One region of the Hahella sp. NS-SX17 genome, then DNA from elsewhere that is predicted to be linked to it. Evidence: predicted binding sites of a transcription regulator. Region 1 holds the regulator's gene; each other region holds the start of a gene.
What was found. The regulator FliA, encoded in region 1, starts transcription of late flagellar genes. The targets are predictions, from matches to a motif close to CTAAAGTTNNNNNNNNNNCNGCCGATA.
Positions count from the first base shown of each region.

Region 2: a site for FliA is predicted at 3,558-3,584, ahead of AC2IBB_RS25330 (flagellar protein MotY). Genes of this name have one in related genera too.
Region 3: a site for FliA is predicted at 4,480-4,506, ahead of flgM (flagellar biosynthesis anti-sigma factor FlgM). Genes of this name have one in related genera too.

Region 1 covers NZ_CM170632.1:5,858,918-5,865,864, forward strand. Annotated here, with positions in the region: gene AC2IBB_RS26075 (chemotaxis protein CheA) at 1-2,014, opposite strand, end outside; gene AC2IBB_RS26080 (protein phosphatase CheZ) at 2,026-2,817, opposite strand; gene cheY (chemotaxis response regulator CheY) at 2,837-3,211, opposite strand; gene AC2IBB_RS26090 (RNA polymerase sigma factor FliA) at 3,395-4,108, opposite strand; gene AC2IBB_RS26095 (MinD/ParA family protein) at 4,287-5,099, opposite strand; gene flhF (flagellar biosynthesis GTPase FlhF) at 5,156-6,454, opposite strand; gene flhA (flagellar biosynthesis protein FlhA) at 6,491-6,947, opposite strand, start outside.
Region 2 covers NZ_CM170632.1:5,691,804-5,698,750, reverse strand. Annotated here, with positions in the region: gene AC2IBB_RS25350 (SDR family oxidoreductase) at 1-544, shown strand, start outside; gene AC2IBB_RS25345 (peroxiredoxin) at 949-1,551, shown strand; gene rnt (ribonuclease T) at 1,676-2,332, opposite strand; gene pyrC (dihydroorotase) at 2,438-3,475, opposite strand; gene AC2IBB_RS25330 (flagellar protein MotY) at 3,629-4,537, shown strand; gene AC2IBB_RS25325 (argininosuccinate synthase) at 4,700-5,914, shown strand; gene AC2IBB_RS25320 (Ig-like domain-containing protein) at 6,012-6,947, opposite strand, start outside.
Region 3 covers NZ_CM170632.1:5,407,422-5,414,368, reverse strand. Annotated here, with positions in the region: gene mnmC (bifunctional tRNA (5-methylaminomethyl-2-thiouridine)(34)-methyltransferase MnmC2/FAD-dependent 5-carboxymethylaminomethyl-2-thiouridine(34) oxidoreductase MnmC1) at 1-571, opposite strand, end outside; gene AC2IBB_RS24085 (peptidylprolyl isomerase) at 568-1,158, opposite strand; gene AC2IBB_RS24080 (GGDEF domain-containing protein) at 1,158-2,465, opposite strand; gene AC2IBB_RS24075 (cyclic di-GMP-binding domain-containing protein, MshE-related) at 2,785-3,525, shown strand; gene AC2IBB_RS24070 (flagella synthesis protein FlgN) at 3,647-4,111, opposite strand; gene flgM (flagellar biosynthesis anti-sigma factor FlgM) at 4,130-4,444, opposite strand; gene flgA (flagellar basal body P-ring formation chaperone FlgA) at 4,569-5,279, opposite strand; gene AC2IBB_RS24055 (chemotaxis protein CheV) at 5,460-6,404, shown strand; gene AC2IBB_RS24050 (CheR family methyltransferase) at 6,474-6,947, shown strand, end outside.

The DNA of each region.
Region 1 (6,947 bases):
CCCCCAGCATCACCATCAGTGTCGGCATGATAGCGAGCGTCAGCGGCACTTTAATCACAATGCGGGAGCCGCGTCCCAACTCCGATTCAATGTGAATGGTGCCGTTCAACTGGGTGATCTTGGTTTTCACCACGTCCATCCCGACGCCGCGCCCAGACACATCGGATATTTCCGTCTTGGTGGAGAATCCCGGCGCGAATATCAGGTTATAAGCTTCGTTGTCAGTGAGACGCTCGGCGGCGTCCACGTCATAAATACCTTTCTCCACCGCTTTCTGACGCAATACCACCGGGTCCATTCCGGCGCCGTCGTCTTCGATGGACAGTAGAATATGATCGCCTTCCTGCTCCGCCGCCAGCACCACGCGTCCGACTCTCGGCTTACCTTTTTGCTCGCGCGCCTCGGGGGATTCGATCCCGTGATCCACCGCGTTGCGCACCAAGTGAACCAGCGGATCTGACAGGGCTTCCACCAGGTTTTTGTCGAGGTCGGTATCTTCTCCGCGCAACACCAGGTTGACTTCTTTACGCAGGTTACGCGCCAAATCCCGCACCACACGAGGGAAGCGGCCAAAGACTTTCTTGATCGGCTGCATCCGCGTCTGCATGACGGCGGACTGTAAATCGCTGGTGACTACGTCCAGGTTAGACACGGCCTTGCTCATGCTCTCGTCGGCGAACTCTTCGCCCAAACGCTTAAGGCGGTTACGCACCAGTACCAGCTCGCCCACCATATTCATAATGTCGTCGAGACGCTTGGTGTCCACCCGCACCGTGGTTTCCGTCGCGATGCTGGCCTGTGCTTCTTTCGCAGCGCTGGCGGCGCTCGGGGCGGGCTGACGCCGCTCTTCGTCCGGCTCGGCGCGGGCTGGCGCGGGTTTGACGACTTTGGGCAGCTCTTTTTTTACTGGCTCCTTCTTGACAGGTTCCTTCTTGGCGGGCTCTTTTTTGGCGGCAGCCTTGTCCGCCGGTTTTACGGCGGCTGGCTTCGCTCCCGGAGTAGGACTTGGTCCCTTGCCTGAGCCGTGCAATTCGTCCAGTAGCTTTTCGAACTCGTCGTCGGTGATCAGCTCGGAGTCGCTGGCGGCGCCCTCTTTTTTCTCTACGTCCTTTTTCGGCTCGGCTTTCGCCGCAGGCTTTTCTTTCTTCTCTGCGGCAGGGGCTTTCTTCTGCTCAGCCCCATCGGTTACGGCGCCGTCAAATTTACCTTTGCCATGCAGTTCATCCAGCAAGGCTTCGAATTCATCGTCGGTAATTTCATCGCTGTCGCCGGCGGACACGGCTTCAGCAGAATCGTCCTGGGGAACCGGAGCCGGTTCAGGAGCGGCCTTGGCTGATTTACTTTCTTTGGCTTCGCCGAATTTACCGGGGCCGTGCAGCTGATCCAGCAATTTTTCGAACTCATCCTCGGTGATTTCATCACCTTCTTCTTTTGAACCCGATGCTTCGGCCTTGGCGCCGCCTTCTTCGTCATCCAGGGCGTTGAGCAGATTCTCGAATTCATCGTCAGTGATGTCGCCTTCCGCCGAAGCGACGGGCACCTCCACTTCATCTTCGGGCTCGTCTTCATGCTCTTCGACGGTTTCTTCGAGAGACTCTTCCTCGCCGCCGCCCGCCGAGGCGGATTCGCCGCTGGCCAATCGTTCAAGCGCCGCCATCAGTTCGGGAGCAGCCGGGGTAAGTTCCTCCCTCATTTTCACCTGGGAAAACATCTCGTTGACGGCGTCCAGCGCCTGCAGCACGACATCCATCAATTCGGAGTCGACGCTAAGCTGGCCGTTGCGCAACAGGTCGAAGACGTTTTCCGCCACGTGGCAGCATTCCACCAGAGCCTCCAACTGCAGGAAGCCGGCGCCGCCTTTGACGGTGTGAAACCCACGGAAAATGGCGTTCAGCAGATCGCGGTCGTCCGGGTTCTGCTCCAGTTCCACCAACTGCTCTGAGAGCTGTTCAAGAATTTCTCCCGCTTCGACTAGAAAGTCCTGCAGGATTTCTTCGTCCGCTTCAAACCCCATTCATGTGCTCCTCAGAAACCAAGGCTGGAAAGAAGGTCGTCCACGTCGTCCTGGCTGGCGACGACATCTGAGCGTCCTTCGGTCTGGATCTGCGGGCCGTGCCCTTTTGTAATAGACTCTTCTTCAGCTTTCAGCTCATGCTGAATGCCTGTTATGCGGTCAACCTTGCCCGCCATGGCGACCAGTTTGACCAGATTCACTTCTACTTCCCTGACCAGACCAGTGACCTTATTGATGACTTGTCCGGTAAGGTCCTGAAAGTCCTGGGCCAGCAAAATTTCCGACAGGTTGGTGTACACCTTGTCGCTGTTAGCAGCCAGATCCACCAGAAACTTATCGATGCGCTTGTATAGCTCGCGGAATTCCGAGGGGTCCATTTCCCGACGCCGCAACCGCGCCCAGGCTTCCTTGAGTTCGTGCGCCTCCTGCTTCATCTCCACCGCCACGGGCATGCTCGCCTCCACCATATCCATGGTTTTGTTGGCGGCTTTGTTAGTCATATCGACCACATAGGAAAGACGATCGGAGGCGTCGGCGATCTTCGACATTTCCTCCTCCTGATTCATCTTCACGTTGCCCATGTCGATATTGAAATTGCGAATGGCTTCGTGCAACGAACGGGTCAACTTGCCCACTTCGTGATACAGCGTGCGGTCCCGGGTGTCATTAAGATCGGAAATTACCCGCAACGCTTCGCCAAAGTCCCCCTTGCTGACGTGCTCCATCAAGCTCGCCGCCTGCTCGCTCAAGCGCGCCTCGATGTCCTCTTGGGAGGAGGATGGTGGCTGCTGTTCATTGGTCATAGTAATTCCTGCGGTTTTATTATGAGTCGATCCGCTCGAAGATCTTATCTATCTTTTCCTTCAACACGGCCGCAGTAAACGGCTTCACCACATACCCGTTAACCCCCGCTTGCGCCGCTGCGACAATCTGATCCCGTTTGGCTTCCGCCGTCACCATGAGCACCGGCAGGTTTTTCAGACTCTCATCAGCGCGAACAGCCTGGAGTAATTCGATTCCCGTCATACCAGGCATATTCCAGTCGGTGACCAGAAAATCAAACTTCCCGGTTTTTAACATCGGCAGCGCGGTGGACCCGTCATCCGCTTCATCGGTATTGGTGAAGCCCAAATCCCGAAGCAGGTTTTTAATAATCCGCCTCATTGTTGAAAAGTCGTCTACAACGAGGATTTTCATGTTTTTGTCCAATGTAACCTCCACAATGGCGACGCTGGAAACCCTTTGATTTCATTACTCTACTGAGTAAGTCTAGCTGGTCGCGCCGTACTATCCAGTTTTTTGATACAAGTTGTTTTAGAAAACATGACCGCAGGCTGCTGATTTCGAAAAAACATTAACCTACGCAGGCAATGGCTTGATTTAGCTGTTTTTCCAGTCTGAGAGACGGGATCGCAGCCGCAGTGTCGCCTGGGAATGAATCTGACTGACCCGGGACTCGCTGACTGAGAGCACCTGGCCGATTTCCTTGAGGTTGAGTTCTTCGTCATAGTAGAGAGACAGCACCAGCTTCTCCCGTTCCGGCAATCCGTCTATTGCGGCGCTCAATTTTTCCAGAAAGGCGTTTTGTTCGATGTCGCTGAGGGGGTTGTCCGCGGTCAATGTCTCGTCATCAGCACCGCCCTCCCCGTGAAAGCCCAGCTCTTCCAGGCTGAACAGCTTCCCCGAACTGGCGTCGCGCAGGCTGGCGTGGTATTGCTCCAGGGGTATACCCAGCTCTGCCGCCACTTCCGCATCCGACGCGTCTCTGCCGGTGCGGGCTTCTATACTGTGTATCGCTTCCGCGATGTTGCGGGCGTTACGGTGCACGGAGCGCGGCACCCAGTCGCCTTTGCGGATTTCATCCACCATGGCGCCGCGAATGCGGATGCCTGCGTAAGTTTCGAACTTGGCGCCTTTGCCCGCGTCATATTTCTGCGCAGCTTCCAGCAGGCCGATCATGCCCGCCTGGATTAAATCATCCACCTGCACGCTCGACGGCAGGCGGGCTATCAGGTGATGCGCGATGCGCTTGACCAGAGGCGCGTATTGCCTGACCAGAGTGTCGGCGCGCTCCGCCCGCGTCTCGCTGTACATCATATAAGTGTTCGCCAGTGACATGAATTTGCGCGCAAGGCCTGCAATGAACCGGATGATTTCAACAAAAACGTTCTCATGGGTGTTTGAGGATATGTCCAGCGCAGCCATCACGCCTTATCGCAAGCGCCCGGGATATAGCCGCCGGGCGGGCCCTCGCATTCCGTCCGGCGCATGTCTAACCGTGCACCAGACGCTCCACAAAGAATTCCAGATTGCCTCTCGGCGCCGTCGGCAACGGCCAGTTATCCACTTTCTGCGCCAGCTGGCGGTACGCCAGCGATGCTTTGGCGCGCGGATAGGCTTCGTACACAGGACGTTGCCGTTGCACCGATTTGCGTACGGCTTCGTCGAATGGAATGCTTCCTACATATTGTAGCGCAACTTCCAAAAAACGTTCGGTGACCTTGGATAATTTACCGAACAAGTGCCGCCCTTCCTGCTCGGAGCGAACCATGTTGGCGAGCACCCGGAACCGGTACATATCGTGGTTCTTGTTCAGCAGTTTGATGACCGCGTATGCATCGGTAATCGAAGTCGGTTCGTCGCACACCACCACCAGAGCTTCCTGCGCTGCGCGCACGAATGAGAGCACTTGTTCGGAGATACCCGCCGCCGTATCAATCACCAGCACATCCAGGTCGTCGCTGATGTCGCTGAAGGCGTTGATCAGGCCCGCATGTTCAAGAGGAGACAGATGAGTAAGATGCTGGGTGCCGGATGAAGCCGGAACGATCTTAATTCCGCCCGGCCCTTCGATCATCACTTCCCGCAGGGTGCAATCCCCCGCCAGCACGTCCCCGATATTGCGCGAGGCGGTGACGCCGAGCAGCACATCAATATTGGCCAGTCCGAGGTCCGCATCCAGCAGCACCACGCGACGTCCCAGGTCCGCTAACGCAAGGGACAGATTTATGGAAACATTGCTCTTGCCGACACCCCCCTTTCCTCCGGTGACTGCAATAACTTGAACCGGATGTACTTTACTCATACCGGTAGATATCTCCTGTTATTAGACGGCGCGGCGTTGATCCCGCACTCAATAGTTTAGACCACCAGTTCCGCAGCGAAGCGACTGGTGTTATTAGTTTGTCTGGTCTCCCGCCGGGTCCGCCGCCACAGTGCGTCCGCGCGCGCCACCAGCGCATGCGCTTTCGCCGGATGAATGTCATCGGGTATTTTCTGTCCGTCAGTGACATAAGCAACCGGAAGCCGATTCAGGATGGCCATGCTCAACACTTCCCCCAGACTGAACGCTTCATCCAGTTTGGTCATGATACAGCCGGAAAGCCCCAACATCTTATAGTAATGATAGGTGGATTTCATGACCTGCGGTTGGTTAACTGCCGACAATACAAGATAATTTCTGATGCGGTGACGGGTCACTTTCAAGTCTTTCTGCTGGCGTTCCCAGTTCGGGTCCTGCGGCGTCAATCCGGCGGTATCAATCAACACCAAACGCTTGTTGGCGAGACGGTCGAGCAAGTTGTCCAGACTGTTCTCTTCATCCACCACGTATACCGGCACATTCAGTAAGCGACCAAAGGACTGCAGTTGCTGCTGACTCGCCACCCGGAAACGGTCAGTGGTGATCAGCGCCAGTTTTTCGGCGCCATAATGAACGACAAAACGCGCCGCCAGCTTTGCGAGAGTGGTGGTCTTGCCGGAACCAGTCGGCCCCAGTAACGCACATACGCCGCGCTGGTGAATCAGTTCCTCATTCTCCGCCTTCAAGCCATGCGCCAGGCGCGCCATCAGATTACGCCACTGCTCCTGCACGCCTTTGCGAGGGTCCGCCTTGGCGGTGAGCGCAGTTTGCAGTTCCCGGAAAACGCCCATTTCCTGCATGCGCTCAGTCAACTCGCGGAGCCCTTCGTTCTCTTCCAGGCGAGCCGCGGCGGGTTGGCGCATGATGTTTTTGAGCTGCATGATCTCTTCCCGCATTTCCGCCAGCATACGCGAGGTTTCCGGTTCTTCGGCGCCGATTTGCCGGGACGGCGGCGTCGCCGGTTCCATTGCGGCAAATGCCGGCGCGGGCTCCGCCTTCGGTTTGGCGTTGCTTTTCAACGTCTCCAGACGTTCCCGCACCCGCGACATTTCGTCTTCCAAACGACGGTGACGGTCCGCGGTCTCCCTGGCCACCGCAGACGGCGTGGGACGAGGGCCCTGCTCCGGTTGCGGCATACTGGTGCGCTGGTCTTCCTCGTTATAATCCAGTGCACAGATCACCTCCACCCCATCGCCAGTTTTACTGGTGGACAGGATGACGGCGTCCGCGCCCAGGTCATCACGAATATCCTTTAAAGCCTGTTGCATTGATGCTGCAAAAAAACGTTTCACTTTCATAATGTTAGTCTCCCGGCTCCACGAGCCCGCACGGGATTACCCACTGATTGTCGCCACGATGGTGATTTGTTTGTTGTCCGGCACTTCCTGATAGGCCAGAACATGCATGCGCTCCACGCTGAGTCGAATAAACCTCGCCAACACCGGGCGCAGGCTGTTGGACACCAGCAGAACCGCCGCTTTACCAAGCATTTCCTGACGCTGCGCCGCTTCCGCCAGTGAGCGCTGCAGTTTCTCCATCATGCTCGGTTCCAGAATCAGGCCGATATCATCCATGCCGCCGGCCTGTTGCGCCTGTTGCATGGATTTAAGCAGTAATTGTTCCAACCCGGGGTCCAGCGTGATCACTGGCAGCTCAGGCTCCGCCCCCACTATGTTCTGGACGATCAGGCGACGCAGAGACGCCCTCACCGCCGCCGTCAAAATACCGGCGTCCTGGGTCTTCGGCGTAAAGTTGACGATGGCTTCCGCAATGCTGCGCATATCCCGCACC
Region 2 (6,947 bases), 170 kb from region 1:
GCGCACCATGCAGCTCAACTATTTCGGCTCGTTGCGGCTGATTATGGGATTTGCGCCGAGCATGCTTGAGCGCAGGCGAGGGCATATTGTGAATATTTCCTCTATCGGCGTATTGACCAACGCCCCTCGCTTTTCCGCGTATGTGGCTTCCAAGGCTGCGCTGGACGCGTTTTCTCGCTGTGCGGCGGCGGAGTTCTCCGATAAAAACGTCACTTTCACCACTATTAATATGCCGTTGGTGCGGACGCCGATGATCAGTCCTACCAAGATATATGATTCAGTGCCGACGTTGACTCCAGAGGAAGCGGCGGACCTGGTGGCGGAAGCGATCATTCATAGGCCCAAGCGCATTGCTACGCGATTGGGCGTGTTTGCGCAGGTGCTGCATTCTATGGCGCCGAAATTCAGTGAAATCATCATGAACACCGGCTTCAAGATGTTTCCGGACTCCAGCGCCGCCACTGGCGGTAAAGATGGCGAAAAGCCCAAGGTTTCCACTGAGCAGGTTGCTTTTGCGGCGATCATGCGGGGAATTCACTGGTAACTTCCACTCTTGTCGGAAAACGGGCCCTGAGCTTGGCTCCAGGGCCCGTTTCTCTCTCACGAGGCGCTTACTTAGTCTGCGTGAGTCAAGTGGTTGCGCATTAGAAAATTGGCGGTAAAACACCTACACTTGCTGGCTCAGGCTGCGTAACCCGAAAGTTTTTCAGCATTATTTCGGTTTGTAGGGTCCCCGTGATTTTATAGGGCGGACCTATGCTCGCCATTAATAAATTAAATGGCGCGACAATAGGCTTGGTTCAGTGGAAAAGGTATGATGACGCCACTTTTGTGTGGTGTCTTTCACCCTCTGAACGCAGCAACGTATCGCTGCAATAATTTGTTGAAATAACAAACGTATTTTGATGCTTGCATCAAATCAGAAAATGTAATTTAGGAGAAACAACGATGGGCGTTCTAGTAGGAAAACCTGCTCCCGACTTTACCGTTCCCGCAGTTCTGGCTGACGGCCAGATCGTAGACGAATACAAACTGTCTGAAGCAATCAAAGGCAAATATGCTCTGATTTTCTTCTATCCTCTGGACTTCACCTTCGTATGTCCTTCTGAGCTGATCGCACTGGATCACCGTGTAGAGCAGTTCAAAGAGCGTGGCGTAGAAGTGATTGGCGTTTCCATCGACTCTCACTTCACTCACAACGCATGGCGTAACACGCCAGTGGACAAAGGCGGCATCGGCCCCGTCAAGTACACTTTGGCGGCTGACCTGAACCACGAAATCTGCAAAGCGTTTGATGTTGAATCCGCTGGCGGCGTTGCGTTCCGTGGCGCTTTCCTGATCGACAAAGACGGCGTTGTGCGTTCCCAGATCGTTAACGACCTGCCGCTGGGTCGTAACGTAGACGAGCTGATTCGTCTGGTTGACGCGCTGCAATTCCATGAAGAGCACGGCGAAGTATGTCCTGCTGGCTGGAAGAAAGGCGATAAAGGTATGCAGGCTTCTCCAGAAGGCGTGGCTAACTACCTGTCTCAAAACTCCGACAAGCTGTAATCGCTGTCGAGTTAACGAAAAAGGCCGCATTTGCGGCCTTTTTTGCGTTTCAAGAGACAGTCCCAAAAGAAAAGCGCTGTAATCAGCGCTTATCGACTCGGTCCAGGGTGGGGATAGCAGGAGGTCAGTCGGCGTAGTCCTGCTGATCGGTGGTCCAGCCGCCGAGCTCTTTCCAGCGATTCACGATTGAGCAGAATAGCTCCGCCGTTTTCATTGCGTCATATTCCGCTGAGTGCGCTTCTTTATTGTCGAAAGGTATGCCCGCCAACTGACAGGCCCTGGATAACACGGTATGGCCATAAGCCAGCGCCGCCAAAGTCGCAGTATCGAACGTGGAAAACGGGTGAAATGGATTGCGCTTCACATCCGCACGCTCTGCGGCTGCGAATAGAAAGGAGTGGTCGAAGGTGGCGTTATGGCCGACCAGGATGGCGCGGTTGCAGCCATTGGATTTCACGGACTTGCGAATCGGACGGAACAACTCGTTCAACGCATCCCCTTCAGGTTTTGCGTCGCGCAAAGGATTGAATGGGTCTATCCCGGTAAACTCTAGGGCGGCCTGCTCAATATTTGCGCCAGCGAAAGGCTCGACGTTGAAGCTGACTGGCGGCTCGGGGTAGAGCATGCCGTCATCCTCCATGCTGATAATGATGGCGGAGACCTCCAGCAGCGCATCGGTCTTGGAGTTAAAGCCGGCGGTCTCGACATCCACTACTACCGGCAGAAAGCCGCGAAAACGTCTGGCGAGAGGGGATTTGGGGCGGTTTTGCGATTCAGACACTGGTTATCTACTTTTGGTTGGGGTGGCGAACGACTCCCGCCACTGCTGTACTGTTATGAGTATCAAAGTCTCTATAGGCGCGGCTGGTTTGCGCCTGTGACTGCGTTAGAGCAGCTCCGCTCTCCAGCGAATAGTTTCTCCTGCGCGGAAAGGAACTATCGTCGAGTCGCCCAGCTCCATAGCCATTGGCATCGTCCATTCATCTTTACTCAGGCGTACTTTGCCGCCGTTGACCGGCAAGCCGTAAAACCTCGGGCCATGTAGGCTGGCGAAGCCTTCCAGCTTGTCCAGTGCGTCCAGCTCATCAAAGGCTTCGGCGTATAGCTCCAGCGCGGAAGGCGCAGTGAAGCAGCCGGCGCAGCCGCAAGCGGCCTCTTTCTTTTCTTTGGGGTGGGGCGCCGAGTCTGTGCCCAGAAAGAACTTTTCATTGCCGGATGCCGCGGCCTCTCGCAACGCCACTTGATGCTCGGAGCGCTTTAAAATTGGCAGGCAGTAAAAGTGCGGACGAATGCCGCCAACCAGCATGTGGTTGCGATTATAGAGCAAGTGGTGCGCGGTAATGGTGGCGGCGACGTTGGCGCCAGCCTGATTGACAAAATCAACTGCGTCCCGGGTGGTGATGTGCTCCAGCACAATTTTCAAATCCGGGAAGCGTCTGGCCAAAGGCGTTAGCGTTTCGTCGAGAAAACGTTTCTCACGGTCGAAAATATCTACTTCTGCATGGACAACTTCTCCGTGTACAAGCAGCGGCAGGCCGACTTCGCTCATTTTCTCCAGTGCGGAGAAGACGTTGGCGACGTCTGTAACGCCTGCGTCCGAGTTGGTGGTGGCGCCTGCGGGATACAGCTTGCAGCCATAAATGACGCCGCTTTGTTTGGCGGCGATGATATCCTCGGGAGAAGTATTGTTGGTCAAATAAAGCGTCATCAGGGGATCAAATGCAGCGCCTTCTGGAACGTGGCTCAGAATGCGATTGCGATAGGCTTGCGCCTGCGCTGTGTGGGTGACCGGAGGAACCAGGTTGGGCATAACGATAGCGCGGGAAAACAGGCGCGCTGTTGCGGGTACGGTGGTCGCAAGGGCGTCGCCGTCTCGTAGGTGAAGGTGCCAATCGTCGGGCCGGGTAATGACTAAGTCGGACATAGAGTATCAACCACCAGGGCAATGCAGAAAAGCAGGGTTACAAAACTGCACGCAAGTATACCAGAACGGAACAGGATTCAGGGTAAAGAATTCCCGCGCCAGGCCGATATTAGCTTTAATGTATGTTGTGATCACAGTGTTAGTGAGATTATCGTGCGCAAACTAACAATTGCCTCCGTCATCGCCCTTTTCTGGGCGACATCCAGCCAGGCCGCGACTTTCTCTGCGGGCATTGAGAAAAGTCAGTGGTACTTATCCTCTTCCATATTTGAGTGTGCGTTGACGCACAACATTCCGCGGTATGGCAGAGCGGTGTTTTATCATGAAGCTGGCGAACCCTTGAGGTTTTATCTTGATACCGCCCGTAACCCCATGCGGGAAGGGGAGGCTGCACTGGTGCTTGAAGCGCCCCGCTGGCGTCCCGGCATTGGCGTCAGAGATTTGGGGTATGTGGCGGTGCTGGACAAGCCGCGTCCGATTAGCGTGGACAATCCAAAGGCGTCGCAAATGATGGATAGTTTGCTGGAGGGAATGATGCCGACCTTCACGCGACGTGCGCGCTTCAATGACGATACGGTCAGAGTGGAGGTCTCTTCCATCAATTTTGCGCGCTATTATGAGGATTATCTTTCCTGTGTATCTGGTTTGTTGCCGGTGAATTTCCGACAAGTGGAGCGTACCGCGGTATTCTTCAAGCTGGATGAGGCGGTGCTGACGGATCAGGATAAGAACGAATTGGACAAGGTCATACTGTACGTGAAGGCGGACCCTTCCGTGACGGCTATATTTGTTGACGGCCATACTGATTCCACGGGACGCAGAATCTATAACCGCCGACTATCCAAAGACCGAGCGGAGGCGGTGACAGCTTATCTGATGGATAAAGGCGTCGCATCGGAGAAAATCACCACTCGTTATCATGGCGAACGTTATCCTGTGGTTCAGAACGTCGGTCCCAAGAATCTGGCCCGCAACCGTCGCGCTACTGTGCGTCTGGAGAGAGGCACTCAGCCGCCTGTCAAAGAGGATCTGTTGGATATTTCGATGGAGGAAGAATTGTAATCAGGCCTGTTTCTCGTGGACCAGCCATCAAGCCAGGGCAGGTCTTTCCATATATGCGCCTATGCCTTGACGGTGAGGCGCACACGCCTTTGCCCAGCCATAGAAAACTTTGCCCGAAGGGCCTAGAATAACCGCCTTTCGTAATCTCTTGGGAGCATCCTCATGTCTAAGGTCAATAAAGTCGTGCTCGCCTATTCTGGCGGCTTGGACACCTCGGTAATCGTTAAGTGGCTACAAGAAAACTATGACTGTGAAGTCGTGACCTTTACTGCCGATATCGGTCAAGGCGAAGAGGTTGAGCCTGCGCGCGCCAAGGCGGAGAAGCTGGGCGTTAAACAGATTTTTATCGAAGACCTGCGTGAAGAGTTTGCGCGCGACTTTGTTTTTCCTATGTTTCGCGCCAACACCATTTATGAAGGCGAGTACCTGTTGGGCACTTCTATCGCACGGCCGCTGATCGCCAAGCGACTGGTGGAGATTGCCAACGAAACGGGCGCTGACGCTATTTCCCATGGCGCCACTGGCAAAGGCAATGACCAGGTGCGCTTTGAGCTGGGCGCCTATGCGTTGAAGCCTGGCATTAAAGTAATTGCTCCCTGGCGCGAGTGGGACCTGACTTCGAGAGAAAAGCTGCTGACCTACTGCGACACCCATGACATCGCGGTAGAAAAGAAGAAAGGTAAGTCTCCCTACTCCATGGACGCCAACCTGCTGCATATCTCTTATGAAGGCGGTATTTTGGAAGATCCGTGGGCGGAAGCGGAAGAAGATATGTGGCGTTGGTCCGTGTCTCCTGAAGCGGCTCCAGATCAGGCGACTTATCTGGAGTTGACCTATAAAAATGGCGATATCGTCGCTATTGATGGCGAAGCTCTGGCGCCGCATGAAGTGATCGAAAAGCTCAATAAAATTGGCGGCGCGAATGGCGTGGGGCGTCTGGATATCGTTGAGAACCGCTATGTAGGCATGAAGTCCCGCGGCTGTTACGAAACGCCAGGGGGAACTATCATGCTGCGCGCACACCGCGCTATTGAATCCATCACTCTGGATAAAGAGCTGGCCCATTTGAAAGACAGTCTGATGCCGAAGTATGCGGAACTGATTTATAACGGCTATTGGTGGTCGCCGGAGCGTCTTGCACTGCAGAAGCTGATCGATGAATCGCAGCAACACGTCAATGGTGTGGTGCGGGTCAAGCTGTACAAAGGCAACGTAATCGTAGCGGGACGTAAGTCCGAAGACAGTCTGTTCGACGACCGTATCGCTACTTTTGAAGATGATGGCGGCGTGTATAACCAGCGTGACGCGGAAGGCTTTATCAAGCTGAACGCCCTGCGTATGCGTATTGCCGCGGATAAAGGCCGTAGCATGAAATAATGCCGACTTCGGCCCAAAATAAAAAAACCGCCATATTGGCGGTTTTTTTATGTCAGTCCAGCGCCCTTGCAAGGGGCGCTTTTCTTCGACGCTGACCTTAGTTGCTAAGGTTTAGCTGCTTGTTGGTCCTTGCTTGATAATCGGCTTCTGTCTCCAGGCCGGTAGTCTCCCCCGCCAATGCTGCGGTGGTGTCTACGGCGGCGGATGAAATCTCACCGCCCAGCGTGAAGAATGCGACGGATTCCGTTACGCCTTCGGCAAATGATGCTTGGCGTCGCGCGGTTTCTGCGGCTACGTCTGGGTAAGACGAGGACTCTGACGATGAGACGATCGGCAGTACATACATGGCGTGAGAGCCATAGCTGAGACGGCTGATTAGTGTGTCGGGAGAGCCTGACGGCGCAGCGGCGTCAAGTGTATTGGTCGCCCCCATTTGCTCGGCAAGCTTATCCACACCGGATAATAAGTCTGGATAAGGGGTCCCAAAACTGGTCGTCAACTGTGTGGTTTCCGTCTCAATGACGTTGGTCTGATCGCTCACATAGCCGATTTGCGCGTTGCCGTTCACATCAGGGCGTCCCGCCAGTTCAATCATCAGTACGCCGGTATCGTCAGCGGAGGTTTGATAATTGCCGCTATAGTTGATCGACGTATTCAAGTTGTCAGCGAAGCTGATGGGGTCCACGGCGTCCAGCGCGGCCTGAAACACTCCCAGGAAGGTTTCATAGCTGGTGGTTCCCTGGGCGATTCCGGCTGCAGACAAACCGCCAATAATGGTGGGTGCGAACGATGGCGAGTTCTCCAGCATGCGTACAATGCCTGAGGAGGGAGTTAGCAATACGGCGGCTTTTATATTGGCCATAGGCGTGCTGTTGGCGACGCTGACAAACGGAGTGCCGATGAGCGTGCCCAGCGAGTGGCCCATGAAGAACACGTTGTCGTTGTCCAGGTCTCCGGCGGCGTATAGGCCGCCGCTAGGGCCATCCAAGTCAATTGAGCTGATGGTTTGTCTCAGGTTTAACAGGTCGATGAC
Region 3 (6,947 bases), 450 kb from region 1:
TGGCGATCAGTGGAAACAACGACTCGCTCCACATCTCTGGGTTCTGCTTTGGCGAAAAGCCATCCAGAAACCAGGCGTCGGCTTTAAAGCTGCAGTTGGTCAGCCAGTCAACGACATCTCCCAGGTATAAGGTCAATGTGACGCCCTGATCGACGAAGCGACAACGGTGCACACCCTGTATGGGAGCAGGGTATTGCGCCTGCAACTGCCGGGCGAACTCCGCCAGTTGCGGCCAGGCCTGGTGACATCGAGCCAGATCTTCCAGCGCCAGTGGACAAAACTCCACGGAAGTGAAATGCAGATGACCGTCCGCAGGGCCGCATTCACGCCAGAGCGCCCAGGCCATGAGGAAGTTGAGTCCACTGCCGAAGCCGGTCTCGGCGATGGTGAACAGGGAGCCCGGTTGCGCTTTGCTGAAGCGTTCCCTCAGGCGATTGCCCGTGAGGAAGACATAATCCGTCTCCTCCGGGCCGCTTTCCTTGGAGAAGTAAATGTCGCCGTAAGCGTTGGAGATCGGCGCGCCGTTGTCGGACCAGGACAGGTCTGCGTAATCAAGTTGCGGACCTTTCACTGCTGGCTTGCAACCTCATCCAGTTTGATGGCGTTGATAGTGACGGTTTTAACAGGCACGTTCTGGTAGTAGCCAGCATTCTTTGTAGGCGCGTTGGCGATTTTGTCCACCACATCCATGCCGGACACTACCTCGCCAAATACCGCATAGCCCGGTCTGCCTTGGGTTCCGTTCAGGTAAGCATTATCAATGACGTTGATAAAAAACTGGGAGGTGGCGGAGTTGGGGTCGTTGGTTCTGGCCATGGCCAGCGTTCCGCGATCATTCGCCAGCCCATTGCTGGATTCGTTCTTGATAGGCGCTTTGGTGGCCTTCTGTTCCATATTGGGCGTAAAACCGCCGCCTTGAATCATGAAGTTGGGGATAGTGCGGTGGAATATCAGGCCATTGTAGTAGCCGTCTTTGACATAGCTGATGAAGTTTTCAACAGTAACCGGAGCTTTATCGTTGAATAGCTGGATTTTGATGTCGCCCTCGGAAGTGCTGATGGTGGCTGTCGGCAGGTCGGCGGCCATCGCCGTCAAGCTGATCGCCCAGAAAGCCAGGCCAAGTAATCCTCTTTTGCCCGCATTTACGCTGTGTGTCACTAGATTTCTCCATTGCTTTTGGATTCGTCGTGGATGTTCGGTTCGCCTTCGTCCTCTGAGCTGGCGGGTTCCGCTGTCTCAGAGGTCTCGTTGACGGGAAAACCGTGGGCACGATTCTTACCTTTTCGTTTTGCCATGTAAAGCGCGCTGTCGGCTTGAGAAATCAATGTGTTGGGGGCGTCACCCTGGGAAGGGGCGAGAGCGCTGAAACCTACGCTGACAGTAAGACGTTTCAGTTCTGGGGAGCCTTCGTTTTCCATGTTCAGCTCGTAAATCTGGAGCACAATATGTTCCGCCAGGCGTTGCGCCGCCGCCTGATCTGCGTGAGGCAGAATGACGGCGAACTCCTCGCCGCCGTAGCGGGCGACCAGATCGGCGGCGCGCCTTGACGTTTGTGTCAGACAATCGGCGACATTGATCAGGCAATCGTCGCCCCGCTGATGTCCATAGGCGTCGTTATAGGCTTTGAAAAAGTCCACATCCACCATCAATAGCGCGAGAGGTTTGTCGTCGCGCAGGCATCGGTTCCATTCCGTCTCCAGACTTTTGTTGAAGTGCCTGCGATTGGCGACCTGGGTGAGGCTGTCCATCAGGGAGAGCCGCTCCAGTTCTGCATGCGCGGCGCGCAACTCTTCTTGCTCATACAGCAGGAGTAACTGTTGCAGGAAGTTTTTTCGGGTCTCGTATTCCACCCGATAGCAAACCAATACTGAAATCAAGGTGACAAAGGTGTGCAGAAACAGCAGCTCAGTGAACTGTGATGCGTGCAGATGCATGAGAAAGTGCATCGCAAGCACTTGCGACAGCCACATCAATAAGGCGAAGGGGAAAATGTAGTGAAATTGCAGGCGCAGCACCGTACAGAAGAAAATGACGGAAATAATTGACCCGGTCTGGTAATGGAACTGGTCAATGGCGGCGGCTTTTACGGCAATGGCGATCAGGCTTAAGTGAATGCATAGCGCCCCGAGGCAAAGTGTCATTTGATAACGTCGACGCACCCATGCAATACGGCTGGCCATCGTGACCAAGATGATGCCAAGAGCATCCGCCACCCGGATCTGCAGGGTTTGCTCAAATAATTCGGGAATTACCAGATGATCAGCGAATGTGAAGAAGACCAGCACCAACGCACCTAATAGAGGGTATACCCGGTTCAAGTGCAGATAACGGCTTAAGTGATAACGCTCAAACTCGCTTTCCAGTTCGCCCTCGAATTGCAGTCCGTGCATGCCGTTGTCCAGCAGCCTGCGAACGTAGGTTGCGGTGTCTGCGGACATATCCTGGTGACTGTTCGGTAATGACAAATCCGCCCCCTGAGGTGTGTTTGCTGCAAGCTTTTCAGGTGTTGAAAACCGGCTCTTCTATAAAAGTGTAACCAACCCTGCTTTTACCGCCAGCGTTATAAGCGACAAATTATTAGAAATTCCCTAAAAGTTTCAGGCATCTAGGCGTAATAGGAGAGAGGCTGCGGCTTTTGCCGCTAATACTTGCTAGTAAACGATTAATACTTGGTTGTAAGTGATAGCAAAACCCATACAAAAATTAACCTATCACAGGTGTACAACTTTTAAACATCTTTCCATTATTAAAGAGCTACTACTCAATAAAAAAGGAGTTATGGTCATGGCGACTCAGCAGCAAGCTATAGAAAGATCCCGCCTAGGTCGCCTCCTGGTGAACCGAGGATACATTACAGAAGGTCAGCTTAACGAAGCATTAACCGCGCAGACCGTTAATGGTCAACGCCTTGGTGAGTTGTTAGTAGAGTTCGGCTGGATAACCAGTAAGGAGTTGCAGCGCACACTTCGGCATCAAAGCCGTTATCGCTACGCCGCGGCGTTCGTTGCTATGGCCGTGACTCCCTTCCAGCCCATGGTGGCGTTCGCCGCTTCCCAGTCTCAAGAAGAATCTCAACCTGTCGCTGCCGAAACGATAAGCCAGGCTGCATCGGGGCTGCAGGCGCTGGACGAAAGTGAGCTGAGCAATGTCGGCGCTCAAGGCTTCACCGAAGAGTTTCAGCAATTGTATAACATGGCTGCGAAAGCTCAGCTGGAAGGCCGGAACTCCGATAATCCTGATGGGGTTCAGGTGTTGGGATCTCTCGGAAAACTGCTATTTCCGCTCTCCAATGTTCTGGACGCCGAAGTTGAAGTGATTGGAGTGCAAATAGATCCCTCCCGCATCAAGCCTCTGTTTAATGAGGGTGGCGGCATGAACGTGACGCTCCCGAATCATATTGAGCGAGTCAGTTTCAACAATATTCGGCCGATGGGGGTATCGGCGGATGGTCCCACCATGGGCAGTATTCATTTGGAAGGGATCAAGTTCAGCGATAACTCGTATATCGTGGTGAAACCCTACTGAGTTGACGGTTCCTCCGCACGGCGGGCGAGGTAGTTAGAGCGCTCCGTTCGTTGCGGAACTTTTCCTTAGACGATGTTGTTTTGGGCCGCGCAGTTTGCGGCCTTTTTTATGCCGACAAGCTCTAAGCCTGCGCGATGGCCTGGGCGTCGCCAACACTTTTCTCAGCGCCGTTTTTACCGTACAGCTGCATGTGCTGGGATTGGCCGCGGATGATCTGCATCAGCTTGGTCGTGCGTTGCTGTGAACGGGCGATAATACGTCCGTTGACCTCGTTCAGCTTGTGTATGTTAGCGAGGCTGCTTTCGCACTGTCGATACAGTTTCATGACAGGCGGCGCTTTTTCCTTTAACAGTGAGAGAAAACGATCTACGGGCAAGCCAGTCTGACTGACCCACTGAGTACGATCTCGTGCGTGGCTTTCGATTTGTTGCAGAAGGGGAAGTTTGGATTCGTTGATGCGCTGCAGTGACTCAATATCGCTTTGCTCCAGAGAGTCGCGTTCCTGCTGCAGCACATCTTCAAGTTGGGAGAGAGTTTGTAGATCCTGTTTAAGCAGATCAATAAATACTTTCAGATCGGCGGACATGATGCCCTCACAGTGTTATCAGAAGTCTTGCTCAAAATTAAGCAATTTCTCTGCCACACTGCGTGAATTGATCTGATAGGACCCGTCGTCCAGCGCCTTTTTGATCTTCTCCACCCGCTCGTTATCGACATCGGGCAGTCTGGCCAGTTGCTGTTCGACTTTTCTGATGTTTTGAGCTTGCGAACTGAGGACGACTTTGTCCCCGGAATCTCCGCTTTTTTCGGGAGCCGCCGCATTTTTCCCGGCGTCCACATCGACTTTCTCAGTCTTCTGCAGGTTTTCCCGGGTTTTGATATCGTTCACTGGAGGTGAACCGACACCTTTGATATTCATGGCTTTACTCTCTTAAAAACTTTAATTACTTATCATATCGGCTCAACGGAGAGAAACTTTAGCGAGATTTTTGGAATTATTTAGTGAATTTCGCTTTCAGCCCAATATTGATCAGTCTATGCGTTTACATGGGCGTTCTTACGTGGCCTGATCCTATGACTTCTGCGCGCACCATGCGGTCGCTGGAGCTGTTCTTGACCATGATTTGCTGGCCCCGTCTGCCGTCCGCCATGGCGATTCCCGGCATTTTCACACTGAAGTAGGACGTGGCCGCTTCAATTACCACCATGTCTCCCTTATTAATGAGTTTAGGCGCTTCCAGCATATTTGGATAGGGGGCGGACCCGGCGACAACTGGGCGTCGTGTGATCATGCCGATCACTTCTTCTGGTTTCGTATAAAAGCCGTAGCGTAAGTCGTTGATATTCAGCTCTTTAGTTTCGAGATCCTCTGGGGCCAAAGCGTAGCCCCGCGGTAAAGCGGATTTTATTGTCACTATTTGCCGGTATCGCTCCATTTGCACAGGCACGTATATTTGCCAGGGACTGGGGGATTCGCAGCTTACTTTTAGCGTCAGCCGTCCGCCGTTGGCGCTGGCTTCCTTAACGGCGGGTGTCTGCTCGCAAGGGGAAAAGTTAAGGCGGGGGTCAGGCTCGGAAACGTCATAGATCACCCGCTCCTGAAATTGCTCAGCCGCTGCGGCGGCAAATCGCATCATAAACTCCTCCACCGCAACGGAAGTTTGTTGCCGCCAGACCGGAACGGAATTGCATAAGGCCGGGGCTGAAAAAACGAGAATGCCGATATACATCAAGCCGGTTATGCGTATTTTCATTTTTTGTCCTATGCTTTACTTAGCTACCGGGTAGCCGCTTGCGCGTCGCCAATAAAATGACGGTGTGCGACAAGGCACGCAAAGTCTGTGCCGGGCTGGCGGGCTCATGCGGGACGTCAATCCCGTCAGCGCCCCGATCCGATAGTTCGGTAATCTACAACATATAGCGGAGCGCCCTTTATGGCCGGGGTATTAGACAGCGTAAACCAACGTACTCAGTTAGTCGGACAGAACCGCCTGGAGTTGCTCCTGTTTCGGCTGCAGGGTGAGCAGATATACGGAATTAACGTCTTCAAGGTGAAGGAAGTTCTGCAATGTCCGAAGCTGACAATGATGCCTAAGCGTCATCCTGTGGTCAGGGGGGTGGCTCATATTCGCGGCGAAACCATACCCATACTCGACATGGGCATGGCTACAGGGCAAATGCCTGTTCCTGAAAAAGACGTTAATAACTGCTTTGTCATCATCACGGAATACAACCGCAAAACCCAGGGGTTTCTGGTGTCCGGGGTGGAGCGTATCGTCAATATGAACTGGGAAGATATGCATCCACCGCCAAAAGGGGCGGGCAAAGACAATTATTTGACGGCGGTGACCCGCTTGGAAAACAAGCTGATTGAAGTCATTGATGTGGAGAAAATTCTCGCCGAGGTTTCTCCGACGCGGGATACCGTCGCAGATGAGTTCATTGATAAGGAACTGGCCGCCAAAGCGATTGAGCATAAAGTGCTGGTGGTGGACGACTCCACGGTGGCGCGTCGCCAGATTGTGCATTGTATGGATGCGGTAGGCGTCGAGGTGGTCACTAAAAATGACGGTCGCCAGGCCTTGGATTATCTTCGCTCTCTGGTTGCTGACGGCAGCCACATTGATGACCATCTCAGCCTGATGATTTCAGATGTGGAGATGCCGGAAATGGATGGCTACACATTGACAACTAACTGTAAGAACGACCCTTCCCTGAAGGACTTGTACATTATGTTGCATACGTCATTAAGCGGCGTTTTTAACAAAGCAATGGTGGCGAAAGTCGGCGCGGACGACTTCATGGCCAAGTTCAACCCCGATGAGCTGGCGCAGCGAGTGACCTCCGTGCTGAAAACAATAGAAGAAAGAAGACAATAACACCGGCTGGCGTAATTACCTTCAGCTGTCGACGCGCTTGGCGCATAACCGGTCAGGGCAGGATTTTTTCTGGTTAATAACGCAGACTACGATAAGTTTCGGGATTTCCTCCAAAAAGCATGCGGCATTGTACTGGGTGATAATAAGCAATACTTAGTGCAAAGCCGCCTGCGGCGAATCATGGCGGATGAAAAGATTGAGACCGTGGGAGAGCTGGTCGACAAGATGAGTCGATCCATGCGTTCGCCCTTGCGGGAGGCGGTGGTCGACGCCATGACCACCAATGAGACGCTGTGGTTTCGGGATGTTCATCCGTTCCGGATTCTGGAGGAAAAAATACTTCCCGAACTAAACGCCAACAAAGGCGTTACCCAGATTCGCATTTGGTCCGCGGCATGCTCAACAGGGCAGGAACCGTATTCTATTTCCATGGTGGCGGATGAATGTCGTCGCAAAAACCTGGGCAGTATGCGCACCGCTCTCAGTATTGTGGCGACGGATTTGTCCGCCAGCGTGCTCAGCGCAGCGCGTAAGGGCGAGTAT